3 regions of the Pantoea sp. X-Soil-TKNS-1211 genome follow, and region 2 is predicted to be linked to each of the others. Evidence: predicted binding sites of a transcription regulator. Region 2 holds the regulator's gene; each other region holds the start of a gene.
The links. Region 2 encodes LexA, which represses DNA repair genes until DNA is damaged. Its sites were predicted from a motif close to TNCTGTATGTACATACAGNA; they were not measured.

Region 1: the regulator LexA is predicted to act here: its motif matches at 4,028-4,047, upstream of dinB (DNA polymerase IV).
Region 3: the regulator LexA is predicted to act here: its motif matches at 2,273-2,292, upstream of AC6I8W_RS07215 (DNA translocase FtsK 4TM domain-containing protein).

Annotation. Positions count from the first base shown of each region.
Region 1 is NZ_AP035953.1:959,935-965,235, reverse strand. It holds gene AC6I8W_RS04335 (sugar ABC transporter ATP-binding protein) at 1-813, shown strand, start outside; gene AC6I8W_RS04330 (ABC transporter permease) at 810-1,808, shown strand; gene AC6I8W_RS04325 (sugar ABC transporter substrate-binding protein) at 1,836-2,906, shown strand; gene dinB (DNA polymerase IV) at 2,960-4,015, opposite strand; gene dpaA (peptidoglycan meso-diaminopimelic acid protein amidase) at 4,259-5,005, shown strand; gene AC6I8W_RS04310 (class II glutamine amidotransferase) at 4,976-5,301, opposite strand, start outside.
Region 2 is NZ_AP035953.1:365,020-370,320, forward strand. It holds gene plsB (glycerol-3-phosphate 1-O-acyltransferase PlsB) at 1-1,092, opposite strand, end outside; gene AC6I8W_RS01605 (diacylglycerol kinase) at 1,219-1,587, shown strand; gene lexA (transcriptional repressor LexA) at 1,693-2,307, shown strand; gene dinF (MATE family efflux transporter DinF) at 2,400-3,731, shown strand; gene AC6I8W_RS01620 (CsbD family protein) at 3,890-4,102, shown strand; gene zur (zinc uptake transcriptional repressor Zur) at 4,172-4,693, opposite strand; gene AC6I8W_RS01630 (conjugal transfer protein TraF) at 5,142-5,301, shown strand, end outside.
Region 3 is NZ_AP035953.1:1,509,700-1,515,000, forward strand. It holds gene cydD (heme ABC transporter permease/ATP-binding protein CydD) at 1-104, opposite strand, end outside; gene trxB (thioredoxin-disulfide reductase) at 250-1,215, opposite strand; gene lrp (leucine-responsive transcriptional regulator Lrp) at 1,740-2,234, shown strand; gene AC6I8W_RS07215 (DNA translocase FtsK 4TM domain-containing protein) at 2,354-5,301, shown strand, end outside.

The DNA of each region.
Region 1 (5,301 bases), 590 kb from region 2:
AGCGGTGAGCAGATCGTCGAGAAGATGCTCGGCCACCAGTTGACGGATGTCTACCCGCCACGTCGTGAACGTCAGCCGCAACCGCTGCTGCTGTCGGTAGAAGGTTTGCATGACGACCAGCTGTTGCAGGATATCTCGCTGCGTCTGCATAAAGGGGAGATCCTTGGCATCGCCGGTCTGGCCGGTGCCGGAAAAACCGAGCTGTGCAAAGCATTATTTGGGGCAAGCCCAAGCCGCGTCAGTCACGGCGAGCTGCATGGCAAGCCGTGGCGACCGCGTTCGCCGCACGATTCAGTGGAAAATCGCATGGCGCTGGTGCCGGAAGAACGGCGCAAAGAAGGCATCTTTATTGACGAGTCCGTGGCGATGAACCTGAGCATCAGCGCCGATAACAGTTTTTCCCGTTGGAGCCTGTTCGGTCATCGCCAGGCCTGGCGTTGGGCGGAAGAGGTGATTAACCGTCTTAACGTGCGCACCACGGGCCCGGCGCAGACGCTGCGCCGCCTGTCCGGCGGTAATCAGCAGAAAGTCGCGATCGGCAAATGGCTGCGTAATAACGCTGACGTACTGATTTTTGATGAACCGACCAAAGGTGTCGACATCAAGGCCAAAACCGATCTGTTCAGCCTGATCGACGGCTTAGCGCGGGAAGGCAAAGGCATCATCTATGCGTCGGGGGAGTTTTCCGAGCTGGTGGGCCTGTGCGACCGCATTTGTGTACTCTGGGACGGGCGCATTGTGGCAGAAATGGAAGGACGTGAGGCCACAGAAGAGACGCTTTTGCTTTATTCCACCGGAGGAACCCCTGCGTGAGCAGCAAAGAAATAATCCTGAACCCGCAGCCTTCTCTGCGCCATCAACTGTTTGATTTTCTCTATAAATGGGGCATGTTGCTGACGGTGGTGATCCTCATCGCCGCGTTTGGCCTCGCGTCAGACAGTTTCCTTGAGCCAACCAATATCATCAATATCCTGCGCTCCATCGCCATTGTGACGGTGATTGCCATTGGCGTGTCGATTTCGCTGACCATCGGCGGCTTCGACTTGTCGGTTGGCTCCACCGCCTCGCTGGCGAATGCGCTGGTGATTTCGCTGTTCGTCTGGTACGGCTTCAACACCACCGAAGCGATCGTCATCACCCTGCTGCTATGCACCCTTGTCGGGCTGTTTAACAGCTTCCTGATTGTGATTCTGCGCATTCCTGACATGCTGGCGACCCTTGCCACCCTGTTCGTGATTCAGGGTGTGGCGATGACCTACAGCTTTGGCGGTTCGATTACCGAGAACATGGTGATGCCGAACGGTGACATGGCGGAAGGTGCCATTCCGGCGGGTTTTAACCTGCTGGGCCAAGTGCCGACCATCGTGATTATTATGCTGGTGGTGACGGTGGTCGCCCAGTTGGCACTGTCGCTGACCAAACATGGTCGTCGCATGTATGCCCTCGGCGGCAACCCGGAAGCCGCGCGTCTCTCCGGTATTCGCACCACCCGTTATCGTGTGCTGGCCTATGTGATCGCCTCACTGCTGGCTGGCCTCGGCGGCATTCTGCTGGCATCGCGGATTGGCTCGTCACAGGTAAACGCCGGAGGTGGTTACCTGATGGATGCGGTCGCGGCGGCGTGGATCGGCTTCTCACTGGCCGGTTCCGGTAAACCTAACGCGCTTGGTACCCTGGTGGGTGCGGTGATCCTCGGTGTGCTACAAAACGGGCTGGTGATGCTCTCCGTGCCTTACTACGCAATGGACATTATTAAAGGCCTGGTGCTGGCTCTGGCCCTGGCGATGACCTATATCCAGCGCCGTTAAGGCGCTTCCCTTAAGAAAGAGAACAACATGAAAAAAATCACCCTTTCGCTGCTGGCCGTAAGCCTGCTGCAAGCCAGCGCCGCCTTCGCCGATACAGCGGTGCCGGTGCCTGCCGCCATCGCTAATCATCAGGGACCGGTGCGTATCGCAATTATCCGTAACCTCGGCTCTGACGATAACACCACCCAGTTTGTCGCCGGTGCGATTCAGCAGGGCCGCAAGTTGGGCTTTAAAGTCAGCACCTTCCTGAGCAACGGCGATGACGCTCGCTTCCAGGATTTCGTCAGCCAGGCGATCAGCCAGAAGTATGACGGCATCATCCTGTCCCACGGTAAAGAACCCTACTCCACCGCGCTGGTGAAACGTATTGCCGATGCCGGGATTAAGCTGTCGGTGTTTGATACCCCAGTGGATACCCCGGTCAACGGCGTGACGACAACGGCACAAAATGACGCGTCTCTGGCGCGAGAGTCACTCGGTCAGATGATCAAAGATTTCAATGGCAAGGCGAATATCGTCAAGCTGTGGGTCGGTGGCTTCCCGGCGATGGATCGTCGCCAGGTGGTGTATGAAAAACTGCTGAAAGAAAATCCAGGTATCCACCAGCTGGAGTCGATTGGTGCGGTCTCTTCTGACGTCCAGGGCGACACCGCTAACAAAATTGGCGCGATTCTGGCGAAGTACCCGAAAGGCAAGATTGATGCTATCTGGGGTTCGTGGGATGCCTTCAGCCAGGGGGCTTACAAGGCGTTGCAGGAGAATGGCCGTACCGAGATCAAGCTGTATAGCATTGACGTCTCCAACCAGGACCTGCAACTGATGCACGAGAAGAACAGCCCGTGGGTGCAGACGGTAGCGGTCGATCCGAAAACCATTGGTGCGGTGAATATGCGCCTGGTGGCGAATAAAATCGCCGGTGAAGCCACCCCTGCCAGCTACGAGTTTAAAGCCTCGGCAATTTCACAGCAGCAGCTGAACAGCCAGCAAGGCGCGGTGAATGTGGCATCACTGAACAAAATCATTCCAGGTTGGGGCGAAAACAACGATTTCGTTGCCCCGTGGTTCGCCACGCTGGAAGCGAAGTACGCGAAAAAATAACCCATGATGGTAGCGGCGCGATTTATCGCGCGGGTTTTTCTGACATCGCGCCGCTACAGACCCAATAACAACTGCCTTTCCAGCTGTGGATTCACCAGCGTGACATGCAATCCCACCAGCCTGACACCTCGTCCGCCGCGGCGTTCGTCCCAGGTTTTGCGCGCCACTGCGATCATGTCCTCTTTATTCAGCACCGGCCAGATATGCTCCTGGGTAGTCAGTTGGAAATCACTAAACTTCAGCTTCACCCCCTGGCGGGCGATCAGTTTATCCGGGCGAATCCGCGTCAGACGACGATCCAGCTCCTCGTACAGATAATCAATAATCTCCAGGCACTGCTCCCAGCTATGAATATCTTCCATCAGTGTACGTTCCACGCCGAGAGATTTGCGTTCCCGCTCCACCACCACGCCACGCTCATCAACGCCGTGACTGCGCTCCCACAGCACACGCCCAAATTTACCGAAGCGTTTAAGCAGACGTGCCAGATCGGTTTGTTGCACATCGCCGCAGGTTAGCAGCCCCATCTCCTCCAGTTTCTTCGCCGACACTTTGCCCACCCCCGGAATTTTGCCGAGCGGCAGCGTCAGCAGAAAATCCGGCATCGCCTGCGGTGTGATGACGAACTGGCCGTTAGGCTTGTTCAAATCAGAAGCGATTTTGGCGAGAAACTTAATTGGCGCGATACCTGCTGACGCGGTGAGCTGCGTTTCCCGCCAGATCTCGGCACGGATCGCTTGCGCCATCAAGGTGGCGGAACCCTGGCAATGTGGGCTATCGGTCACATCGAGGTAAGCTTCATCGAGCGAAAGCGGCTCAATTAATGTGGTATAACGGGCAAAAATGGTGCGGATCTGACGCGAGGCTTCTTTATAGGCTTCGAATCGTCCGGGTAGCAGGCGCAGATGGGGGCAGAGTTTCAGCGCCATGGCGGTAGGCATCGCGCTGCGTACGCCATATTCGCGCGCCGGATAGTTGGCGGTGCTGATGACGCCACGTTGTACCCGGCTGCCACCAATGGCAATGGGGATATCACGCAAAGAGGGATCATCGCGCATTTCAACTGCCGCGAAGAAGCAGTCCATATCGACATGAATGATCTTACGCATACCCCCTCCGAATACTGGATAAGTATACAGCATCGTAAGCGTTCAGCAATATTTGTCGGCGGCAGCATTAAAGTTTACAAATTTATGGCCGTAATCCCATTGAGAAATGGCTATTTTCTCAGCCACCGGCTTGATTAAACGCCAGACAATGTTAATGTTGCGCTGCGATAGCGGATATTTCCGATAATGCAATACAGAGACGTTATGCGTCAGAGTTCTTCTTCACTTCAAGGTACACACAGAATGGGCAGAATCGCATTATTCCTTGCGATGATTGTTATGCCGGTCCTTAGCTGGGCAATGACGCCAGAGCCAGTTAACCCCCAGGCTCCGGTCAGTAAAGAACTAAAAAAACAATTACTTGGCACGCCGGTTTATATTCAGATTTTCAAGGAAGAACGAACGCTGGAACTGTACGGCAAGATCGGTAATGAATATCGTCTGCTGGATAGCTACCGCATTTGTAATTTCTCAGGCGGTTTGGGGCCAAAACGCCGTGAGGGTGATTTTAAAAGTCCGGAAGGTTTTTATAGCGTCAAGCTGAATCAGTTAAAACCGGATAGCCACTATTATCGCGCGATCAATACCGGTTTCCCGAATCAATTTGACCGTGACAATGGTTACAACGGCAAATATCTGATGATTCATGGCGACTGTAAGTCAATTGGCTGCTATGCCATGACCAACGCCTACATGGACGAGATTTATACCTATGTGAACGCGGCGCTGCGTAACGGCCAGCAAGAGATCGCCCTGAGCATCTTCCCGTTCCGTATGACCGACAGCAATATGCAGCGTCATCGCTACTCCACCTATGCCAGCTTCTGGCGTCAGTTGCAGCCGGGCTATGCGTACTTTGAGAAGTACCACCAGCCACCGACGGTCAACGTGACCGCCACCGGCCAGTATGCGGTGAACAGCAGTCCGGCGGTGATGACCGCGCCAGACGCTGCGTCAAAATCATTCCTGGCGCTCTCCCAGGCAAAATAATACCCACTCGCCTGGCACTATCCGGTGCCAGGTTTCATTTCCCGTCAACGGCTGCGTGGCAATCACGGTCACCACATCCTGCGGCGTGGTCTGCTGCTGAAAATCAATTTCAACATCCTGATCCAGCAACTTCGCTTTACCAAAGGGCGCGCGGCGGGTGATCCAAAACAGATTGGTGGAACAGAACGCCATCAGATAACGTCCGTCCGACAGCAGCATATTAAACACGCCTTTCTGCCGCAGCTCTGCCGCCAACTCGGCGATATAGCGGAACACCGCAGGCCAGTTACCCGGCG
Region 2 (5,301 bases):
GGAGTAGAGCTTGTTGCCTTTAAACGTACGGCGAATAAAGAACGCCCCGAGACGACGGAAAATCGGCCCGGCGGGCCAGAAATTCAGGTTGATACCCGCAGCGATGTGTGGCGGCACCAGTCCCTGGTGGTAGAGCACGTAAGAGAGCAGCAGGTAATCCATATGACTGCGATGGCAGGGGACATAGACAATCTCATGTCCATCCTGTGCCAGCTGACGCACACGTTCACCGCCATTCACGTTGATCCCTTGATAGAGGCGACTCCACATCCAACCCATGACGCGGTCGGTAACGCGAATCGCTTCATATGAGAAATCGGCGGCAATCTCTTCCATCAATTCGACGGCGTTTTGTTGTGCCTTCTCGTGTGAGATCTTTTTGCTGCGTGCCTCATCTTCCACCGCTTTTTCAATCGCTTTGGATTGCAGCAGCTTATTAAACAGATCCTGACGGGCAGGCAAACTCGGGCCAATGGCAGCCAGACGCTGACGCGCAAAGTGAATCCGTGCCACCCGCGCCAGTTTTTGGGCGATTGACTTATCCGTACCGTGTTCGGTCGCCATCTGGCGCAGCGAAACGGTCGGCGAGAAGCGCACAAAGCTGTCGCGGCCATGCCAGAGAATGGCGAAGAACTTCTGCACACCGTTGAGAATACGCAGGTGAGGAGTGGATTCCCCCTGAACTTCACGTCCTGGCGCACGGCCAAACATCACCGACACCGGCAGCATCTGTACATCCAGCTCCGGATTGCTGCGATGCAGATCGAGGTAGTCGTGAAACAACTTCACGGACTCCATGCTCGGCACGAAATACGGGAACACGCGTGGTCCATCGTGGATAAACACGTGACGCGGCAGCAAAGCGCCGTCTATTTCCAGCGGTGCGAGCGGATCAGGCAGATCGTGTTTCAGACACTGCGAACGCAGCGTGAGCAGATCGGCCTTGGAATCATAAGGCAGCACATACAGGATCGGCCGCGTCGGATCCAGCCCATGCTCGGACACGGGATCGGCGGGAATGGCCTTACTCTTTACCAAAATGGAGAGTGGTAAATTCAATAATTTATAATAAAGTTTACGCCAACCTGACATAGACAACTTCAAGCCTCTTGTTAGCAAAGCGCGGCAAGCATACCAGAAAGTGCCGCGAAGATCTGTGGCTGCACCATCTCTGGCTGCCCAGACATTGACGTCAAAACGAGTAAAGGGTTCAACGACATGGCAAAAAACGTCACCGGTATTCTCAGGATAGTTAAAGCAGCCGGTTATTCCTGGCAGGGATTGCGCGCAGCCTGGTCGCATGAGGCGGCGTTTCGCCAGGAAGCCATTGCCGCGTTAGTAGCAATTATAGTGGCGTGCTGGCTGGATGTTGATGCCATCTCCCGCGTACTAATGATTGGTTCCGTGGTGCTGGTGGTCATTGTGGAAATCCTGAACAGTGCTATTGAAGCGGTGGTCGACCGTATTGGTCAGGAGCGTCATCCTCTGGCGGGCCGTGCGAAAGATATGGGATCAGCTGCCGTCTTACTGGCTATCTTACTGGCGTTGTTTGTCTGGATCGCGCTGCTTTGGTCACATTTGCGATAAGGATTCCGAGATCATCAACTCGCTGATTTTTCCCTCAGTTTTGGTTTTCATTTCGCCAATACCTGTATATACTCACAGCGACTGTATAAACAACCAGGGGGCGGGATGAAAGCATTAACCAGCAGGCAGCAACAGGTCTATGACCTGATTCGCGACCATATTAACCAGACAGGCATGCCGCCAACGCGTGCGGAAATTGCTGCGCAACTGGGCTTCCGCTCACCTAATGCGGCAGAAGAACACCTGAAAGCACTCGCGCGCAAAGGCGTGATTGAAATCGTCTCCGGCGCTTCGCGCGGTATTCGCTTATTAATGGAAGAAGAAGCCAGCGAGGGGCTGCCATTGATTGGCCGTGTCGCTGCGGGTGAACCTTTGCTGGCGCAGGAACACATTGAAGCGCACTACCAGGTCGATGCTAACCTGTTCAAACCCACTGCGGATTTCCTGCTACGCGTTAGCGGCATGTCGATGAAAGATATCGGCATTATGGATGGTGATCTGTTGGCGGTACACAAAACGCAGGAAGTGCGGAACGGCCAGGTTGTGGTGGCGCGTATTGACGACGAAGTGACGGTAAAACGCTGGAAAAAGCAGGGCGCGATTGTGCAACTTCTGCCGGAAAACAGTGACTTCCAGCCGATTGTTGTCGATACCCGTGAGCAGTCTCTGACGGTGGAAGGGCTGGCGGTTGGCATTGTGCGCAACGGTGAGTGGCTCTGATACCTTAATTCCCCCCCGCTACGGCAGCCTTCCTACGCTGCCGTAGTATCATTTTCTGACCAGACTGTTGTGCAGCAAACCGGGATGGGCTGATGCAGCTGTTTTCCTCCTCTGATAAAGCACTCTGGCGGCTGGCGCTGCCTATGATCCTCTCCAATATCACCATTCCGCTGTTGGGCGTGGTTGATACCGCCGTCATTGGGCATCTCGATAGCCCCATATATCTCGGTGGCGTGGCAGTAGGCACCACGGCGACCAGTTTCATCTTTATGCTGCTGCTGTTTCTGCGTATGAGCACGACCGGGTTAACCGCCCAGGCTTTTGGCGCGGGCGATAAAACGGCACTGGCACGGGCGCTCATCCAACCGCTGCTAATCGCGTTGGTGGCCGGGGTGCTATTTATTTTGCTGCGCACGCCTGTCAGCAATCTGGCCGCGGTGCTAATGGGAGGGAGCCTCGTGATTCAGCAGCAGGCACAACTCTTTATCCAGATTCGCTGGCTCAGTGCTCCCGCCACGCTGGCGAACCTGGTGATCCTCGGTTGGTTATTGGGCGTGCAATATGCGCGTGCGCCAGTGGTGCTGCTGGTGGTGGGGAATTTGGTCAATATCCTGTTGGATCTGGCGTTTGTTCTGGGTCTGCGCTGGGGAGTGGCGGGCGCGGCGGCGGCAACGGCACTGGCAGAATACGTCACCCTTGCTGTCGGATTATGGATGGTGGCACGGGTATTGAAGCTGCGCGGTATTGATTTCTCCTTGCTGAAGGAGAGTTGGCGCGGTGATGCTGCTCGCCTGTTTCACCTCAACCGCGACATTATGTTGCGCTCTTTCCTGGTCCAAATCTGTTTTGCGTCACTGACGATATTCGGCGCGCGTATCGGCCCGGATGTGGTGGCGGTCAATGCCGTTCTGTTGATGTTCCTGACTTTCACCGCTTACGCACTGGATGGTTTCGCGTATGCAGTAGAGGCTTGTTCTGGTGAAGCGGTCGGAGCGAAAGACCGCAGCCGATTATTGCTGATTTGGCACGCAGCCTGCCGCCAGGCGGGCCTGGTGGCACTGGTGTTTGCGGTGATCTATGCGTTATTTGGCGCACATATCGTAGCGCTGCTGACTTCGCTGGAAGAACTACGGGAAGTGGCCGATCGCTACCTGATGTGGCAGGTGGTAATGCCGTTAGTGGGCGTGTGGTGCTACCTGTTGGATGGCATGTTTATCGGTGCGACGCGCGGCCGGGAAATGCGTAACAGTATGGCGTTGGCGGCGCTCGGTTATGGTCTGTCTTTACTGACGCTCCCCTGGCTGGGTAATCATGGGTTATGGCTGGCGGTGACGGTATTTCTGGCAATGCGCGGGCTAACGCTGTGGTGGATTTGGCATCGCCACTGGCGTGCTGACAGTTGGTTTGCGACTCACGAACAATGAGACTCTGGATACAGAATAATCTGTAAGTGTGCTAACTATTATTCATTGTCTACTATAATTATCCTTATCAGCGCGAATGAGTAGCGCGTTATGTTGGTTTTACCCACTGGGGATTGGGTATTCCACTACCATCACTCTGCATGACATGGAGAAGGGTTATGAACAAAGACGAAGTGAGCGGAAACTGGAAACAATTCAAAGGGAAAGTGAAAGAAAAATGGGGCAAGCTGACGGATGACGATATGACGGTCATTGAAGGTAAACGCGATCAGCTTGTGGGTAAAATTCAGGAACGCTACGGCTACGCAAAAGATCAGGCCGAGCGAGAAGTTAAAGACTGGGAAAGTCACAACAAGGATTATCACTGGTAACGGACCCGTTTAAGGACGATGCTCCTGCCCTCCGATCGTGAAGATCGGGCTGGCACAGGGATGTGCCCTCTATCCTTTTTTACCCCGCTTTTTACTCTCCACCTGATGATCGTGATCGCAGCTTTCGTGATGCGTACAGGCTTCCACTTCGACACAGTTTTCACACAGCCCATGTGCTTCAATTACGCTGTGGCGTAGGGCAAAACTTGCTTGTTCAGCCAGGCCAGCAATGATCTTTTCCACACCATGTGCGTGTTTTTCACTGACCGCAGCACAACGATCACACACCAGCATGACTGAGGTGTGTGCCGGTTCATTGAAATGATGGCAAACCACATAACTGTTATTGGATTCCACACGGTGGATAAATCCCTGCTCCAGCAGGAAATCCAGCGCACGATAAATCGTCGGCGGTTTTGCCTGGGGTTCACTGATCCGCAGCTGATCCAGCAAATCATAGGCGCTGATCGATCCATTCTTTTCGGCCATCAGACGCAGTACTTCGGCGCGTTGTGAGGTCAGACGTACGCCGCGTTGCAGGCATAACGTTTCTGCCTGGGTGAGCAGTTGGTCGGGCGACAGATTTGACATAAGCGTTCTCCAGGTTGCAGGTGATGTTATTTTATCACACAAATTTTTACGCTGCTGTGATTGCTTTTTTTCCTCAACATGATCAGTAAAATTTCATTTTTTCATCAGGTTAGCGGCACAATTGTTTTCCTTCCTGTCTCACCCGGCTATCGTCATTTCTCGTTGCTACAGCATCATTAAATTGGCTTATCGGTTTTTGCTTTGCAACTCACCGACTTAGCGTCTAAGGTTCAAAAGGGCTTAAGTAATATCTGGCCTTAATTTAAGTACCGTTTATTTTTTTGCATAAATACACGACAGATTGGTGCGTCAGCAGTCAATTCTGCGAATAGCAGTGCTATTTCCTTTCATTTCACAGCAATGAATCGTTAGCCCGGGTTCACAATAAGGGCTGGTAAATTGTTTCGTCGATGACGTGGTCACGACATTTAAAGGTGATGGCAGGCAAATGGTGAAGACATTATTCAGACGCAAAAGTATTAGTTATCTTGTTGTTTTGAATGCCGTGTTTCTTTCCTCTTCGGCCCTGGCCGCAGGTACATGGTACGACGCACGTAACGATGCAATGGGAGGGACGGGAGTCGCTTCTTCCACCTGGAGTTCTGCGG
Region 3 (5,301 bases), 1.1 Mb from region 2:
GCGCTGGCAAAACCCAATAGAGAAACCAGGCGCAAACTGCGTGCGCCGTGATGACGTTGCTGGCGGAGCCAGCGGATAAGTTCCTGTTGCCGCGATTTGTTCATACGAAGCCGTTCAATGACTCAGAAGAGAAGCCGTTGCGGGGTAAAAACCCCAGCAACGTCAGGCGCATGAACTGTAGCACGCAGGTAATAAAAAAGGCGACCAAAACAGGTCGCCTTCAGCAAATATGATCAGGTTATTAACAAGTTACTTATCGTTCTTAACCAAACCATCCAGGTAACGTTCGGCATCCAGCGCCGCCATACAACCGGTGCCTGCCGAAGTGATTGCCTGACGATAGATATGGTCCATCACATCACCCGCCGCAAACACGCCCGGGATGCTGGTCTGCGTCGCGTTGCCGTGCAGACCGGACTGAACTTTGATGTAACCATTTTCCAGTGCCAGCTGACCGTCAAAGATGGCGGTGTTGGGGCTGTGGCCGATAGCCACGAACAGACCGGCAACGTCCAGCGATTTGGCAGCCTCACCTTTAGTCGAGAGCAGCTTCAGGCCAGTGACGCCCATCTGGTCACCCACCACCTCGTCCAGCGTACGGTCGGTATGCAACACGATATTGCCGTTGCGTACCTTTTCCATCAGGCGGTCGATAAGGATTTTCTCTGCGCGGAAGCTGTCGCGACGGTGAATCAGGTGTACCTCAGCGGCGATATTCGCCAGATACAGCGCTTCTTCCACAGCAGTGTTGCCACCACCGATGACCGCGACCTTCTGATTACGATAGAAAAAGCCATCACAGGTGGCGCAGGCAGACACACCTTTGCCTTTGAACGCTTCTTCTGACGGCAGGCCGAGATAGCGAGCAGACGCTCCGGTCGCGATGATCAGCGCATCTGCGGTGTATTCGCCGCTGTCACCCGTCAGGCGGAACGGACGGTTCTGCAAATCGACGGTGTGAATATGGTCGAAAATGATTTCGGTATTAAATTTTTCGGCATGCTCGTGCATGCGCTCCATCAGCGATGGACCTGTCAGATCGTGTGGGTCGCCTGGCCAGTTCTCCACTTCGGTGGTGGTAGTGAGCTGACCGCCTTTTTCCAGGCCAGTAATCAATACCGGATTCAGGTTAGCGCGTGCGGCATAGACTGCTGCGGTGTAACCGGCAGGGCCGGAGCCCAGAATGAGCAGCTTGCTGTGTTTGGCCGTACTCATGTGTACCTCAGTTTTTTGTCTGACAACATAGCCAGCGATTGTAGGGAAAATAGCGCCGCAAAAAAAGTCTTCAGCAATTTTGTTAACAATCGCTGCAAGCGGCGTAGACGATGAGAACACTTTCTGCACGCGGATTGCGCCAAAAGGGGGCAATGCTCGGTAATTAGTGGTGCAGTTGTATAAAAAATCTCATTAGAAAACAGGAACCCAGCACTCTATCTGGCATCTTGTACTGAATTTGGATGTTTTACTTTGACAATCGCCTGCGCATTTGCGAAAACATTGTGAGAAGCAAAGAAGATTTAGCGATACAAAACAGAATTTCATACCTGTTTTGGTTTGTTTCGCCAGATTTAAACAGTCTGACATTGGTAGTGACGCATGATGTGGACAGACAACATGCGTCATACGGATGGTCGCATTACTGCACAGGCTTATCGTCTTCACTTCGAGTTAAGGCCCTGAACAATGAATGTTTTCAGGGTGAGGCAGGTTAAGGGAAGGAATTAAGAGAGACAATAATAATGGTAGACAATAAGAAGCGCCCCGGAAAAGATCTGGACCGTATCGACAGAAACATTCTGAATGAATTGCAGAAAGACGGTCGTATTTCCAATGTCGAGCTTTCGAAACGTGTTGGACTATCGCCAACGCCGTGTCTTGAGCGTGTTCGTCGGCTGGAACGTCAGGGTTTCATTCTTGGCTATACCGCACAGCTCAACCCGCACTATCTCGACGCCTCGTTGCTGGTATTTGTTGAGATTACTCTGAATCGTGGTGCGCCAGATGTGTTTGAGCAATTTAACGCCGCCGTGCAAAAACTTGAGGAAACTCAAGAGTGTCACCTCGTTTCCGGTGACTTTGACTATCTGCTGAAAACCCGTGTGCCGGATATGTCAGCCTATCGCAAACTGCTGGGTGAAACCTTGCTGCGCCTGCCGGGCGTAAACGACACCCGCACCTATGTGGTAATGGAAGAGGTCAAACAGAGCAATCGGCTGGTGATCAAAACTCGTTAATGCAGGGCAGGTGCAAAACTTGCAGGATTTCGGTACACTCCTGTGAATTCATACAGGACCAGCGTCGGGCTAGCCCGGCGCTGTTGCCTTCTTAATTTACAGGCACCTGGAGAGTTCTCTTGAGCCAGGAATATACAGAAGACAAAGACGTTTCATTACAACCGCTGAGCAGCGGACGTCGGCTGCTTGAAGCGTTGCTTATCCTTGTGGCCTTGTTTGCCATCTATCTGATGGTTTCGTTGGTCAGTTTTAACCCTTCCGATCCCAGTTGGTCGCAAACGGCGTGGCACGAGCCTATCCATAATTTGGGTGGCAGCGTGGGCGCATGGCTGGCCGACACCTTGCTGTTTATCTTCGGCGTGATGGCCTACGCCATTCCTCCGGTCATTCTTGGTTTGTGTTGGATCACCTTCCGCCAGCGCGATCGCCACGACTACATCGATTACTTTGCCGTGGGGCTACGCCTGATTGGCGTGTTGGCACTGGTGGTAACCACCTGTGGTCTGGCAGCGCTTAACGCAGACGACATCTGGTATTTCGCCTCCGGCGGCGTGATCGGTAGCCTGATCAGCAACGCAATGTCACCCTGGTTCAGCTCCGCAGGTGGCACTTTAACACTGCTGTGTGTCTGGGCGGCAGGGATCACCCTCTACACTGGCTGGTCATGGTTGACGATTGCCGAAAGAATCGGTGGTGTGGTGATGGGGGTGCTGACCTTTGCCAGCAATCGCTCGCGTCAGGATGAACCCTGGCAGGAAGAGGATGAATATGAGGACGAGCACCAGCAGGCAGATGAGGCCGTGCCTCCGCTGCGTGCTGCAACGTCTGATGACGATGATGTGCTGCTGACCAAACCGCGCAGAGTCGATGATGACGCGGACGACCTCTTGCTGGCGCAAGCCAGTGCTGCGACGGCTGCTGCCATTACGATGAGCAGCGAAGCGGCCCGTCAGGAACCGGTAGCCGTACAACCGACAGTGGCCGCCCCCGTTGTCCCTGCTGCTGCGCAGCCGGTAGTGCAGCCGGTCCAGCCTACGGCGGTTGTCCCGCCAGCACCTGCAACGCCAGTGGTTACCGAAACACCGCCATCACCGCCGTTATACCGTTTTGAAGTCCCCGCTGAGACGTCATCGTTTGCCCCGGTTGACGAAGATGATGGTCCGAGAATGGGCAACTGGCAGGATGCGGCCCAGGCTCCGTCTGCGCTGAATACCACCGCCAGTGTGGCGCTGGCCACCGGAGCGGTAAAAGCAGCGGCATCCAGCGCGCCTTATACACCGGCATTCGATGTGGTGCCGGAGCGTGATTACAACCCTCAGGTTAAACAAGGTATTGGCCCGGAACTGCCGCGTCCGAATCCGGTGAAACTGCCTACGCGTCGTGAGCTGGCCTCTTATGGCATCAAACTACCGTCACAGCGGATGGCAGAAGAGAAAGCGAAAGAGTCAGAGCAGCATGACGCACCGGCGTTGGATCCCCTCGCGACCGAGGATGCTGCCACGTTGCAGGAAGCGCAATTGCGTGACGCCTTCCAGTCGCAACAACAACAGCGTTATGGCGATAGCTGGCATACCGAAGCAGAAGACGAAGACGCGTTGCAGCAGGCGCAGCTGGCTCGCCAGTTTGCGGATCAGCAGCAACAACGTTACCAGGCAGGAAGAGAAGCTGAACCTGATGAGGGTCCGGTATTTAATCTCGACACGTCATCAGCCTTTGATTTCTCCCCAATGAAAGATTTGGTGGATGACAGTCCGAGCGAGCCGTTGTTTACCATTGCGGCAACGCCGGAACCTGAAGTCTCTGCGCCTGCGCAATGGCAACAGCCAGTTACGCCGCAGCCAGAACCAGAGACGGTGCCGTCCTTTGATGAGCAGAGCAGCCCGTGGTCGGCCGCTGAAGAGGAGCCGGTTGAGGAAGCGAAACCAGAAAAATCGGTGCACGATAGCTTGTTCCATCCATTCCTGGTGCGCCATGAACAGCCACTGGAGCGGCCCTCTACGCCGCTGCCAACGCTGGACCTGCTGACGCCGCCACCGGCGGAAGAGGAGCCGGTGGATATGTTTGCGCTGGAGCAAACGGCGCGTCTGGTGGAAGCACGCCTTGCTGATTACCGTGTGAAGGCCGAAGTGGTGGGAATTTCACCCGGGCCGGTGATCACCCGCTTTGAACTGGATCTTGCACCTGGCGTCAAAGCCGCGCGTATCTCCAACCTGTCTCGTGACCTGGCCCGTTCACTTTCGGCGGTTGCAGTGCGCGTGGTGGAGGTGATTCCGGGCAAACCTTATGTTGGTCTGGAGTTGCCGAACAAACATCGACAGACGGTTTATCTGCGTGAAGTGCTGGATTGCGCTAAATTCCGCGACAATCCTTCTCCGTTGGCAGTGGTGCTGGGTAAAGATATTGCCGGTCAGCCGGTGGTGGCAGACCTGGCAAAAATGCCGCATTTACTGGTGGCGGGTACCACCGGCTCGGGGAAATCGGTTGGCGTGAACGCCATGATCATCAGCATGTTGTATAAAGCTACCCCGGAAGAAGTGCGCTTTATCATGATCGACCCGAAAATGCTGGAGCTTTCGGTCTATGAAGGTATTCCGCATCTGCTGACGGAAGTGGTAACTGACATGAAAGATGCGGCCAATGCGTTGCGCTGGAGTGTGGGCGAGATGGAACGTCGCTATAAGCTGATGTCAGCGCTTGGCGTGCGTAACCTCGCGGGTTACAACGAAAAAGTGCAACAGGCTGAGGCGATGGGGCGTCCGATCCCCGATCCGTTCTGGAAACCGGGTGACAGCATGGATACCACGCCGCCGGTGCTGGAAAAACTGCCTTATATCGTGGTGATGGTCGATGAATTTGCTGACCTGATGATGGCGGTGGGCAAGAAAGTGGAAGAGTTGATTGCCCGCCTGGCGCAGAAAGCGCGTGCGGCAGGTATCCACCTGGTGCTGGCGACTCAGCGTCCTTCAGTGGATGTCATTACCGGTTTAATCAAAGCTAACATCCCGACACGTATCGCCTTTACCGTATCGAGTAAAATCGACTCGCGTACCATTCTCGATCAGGGCGG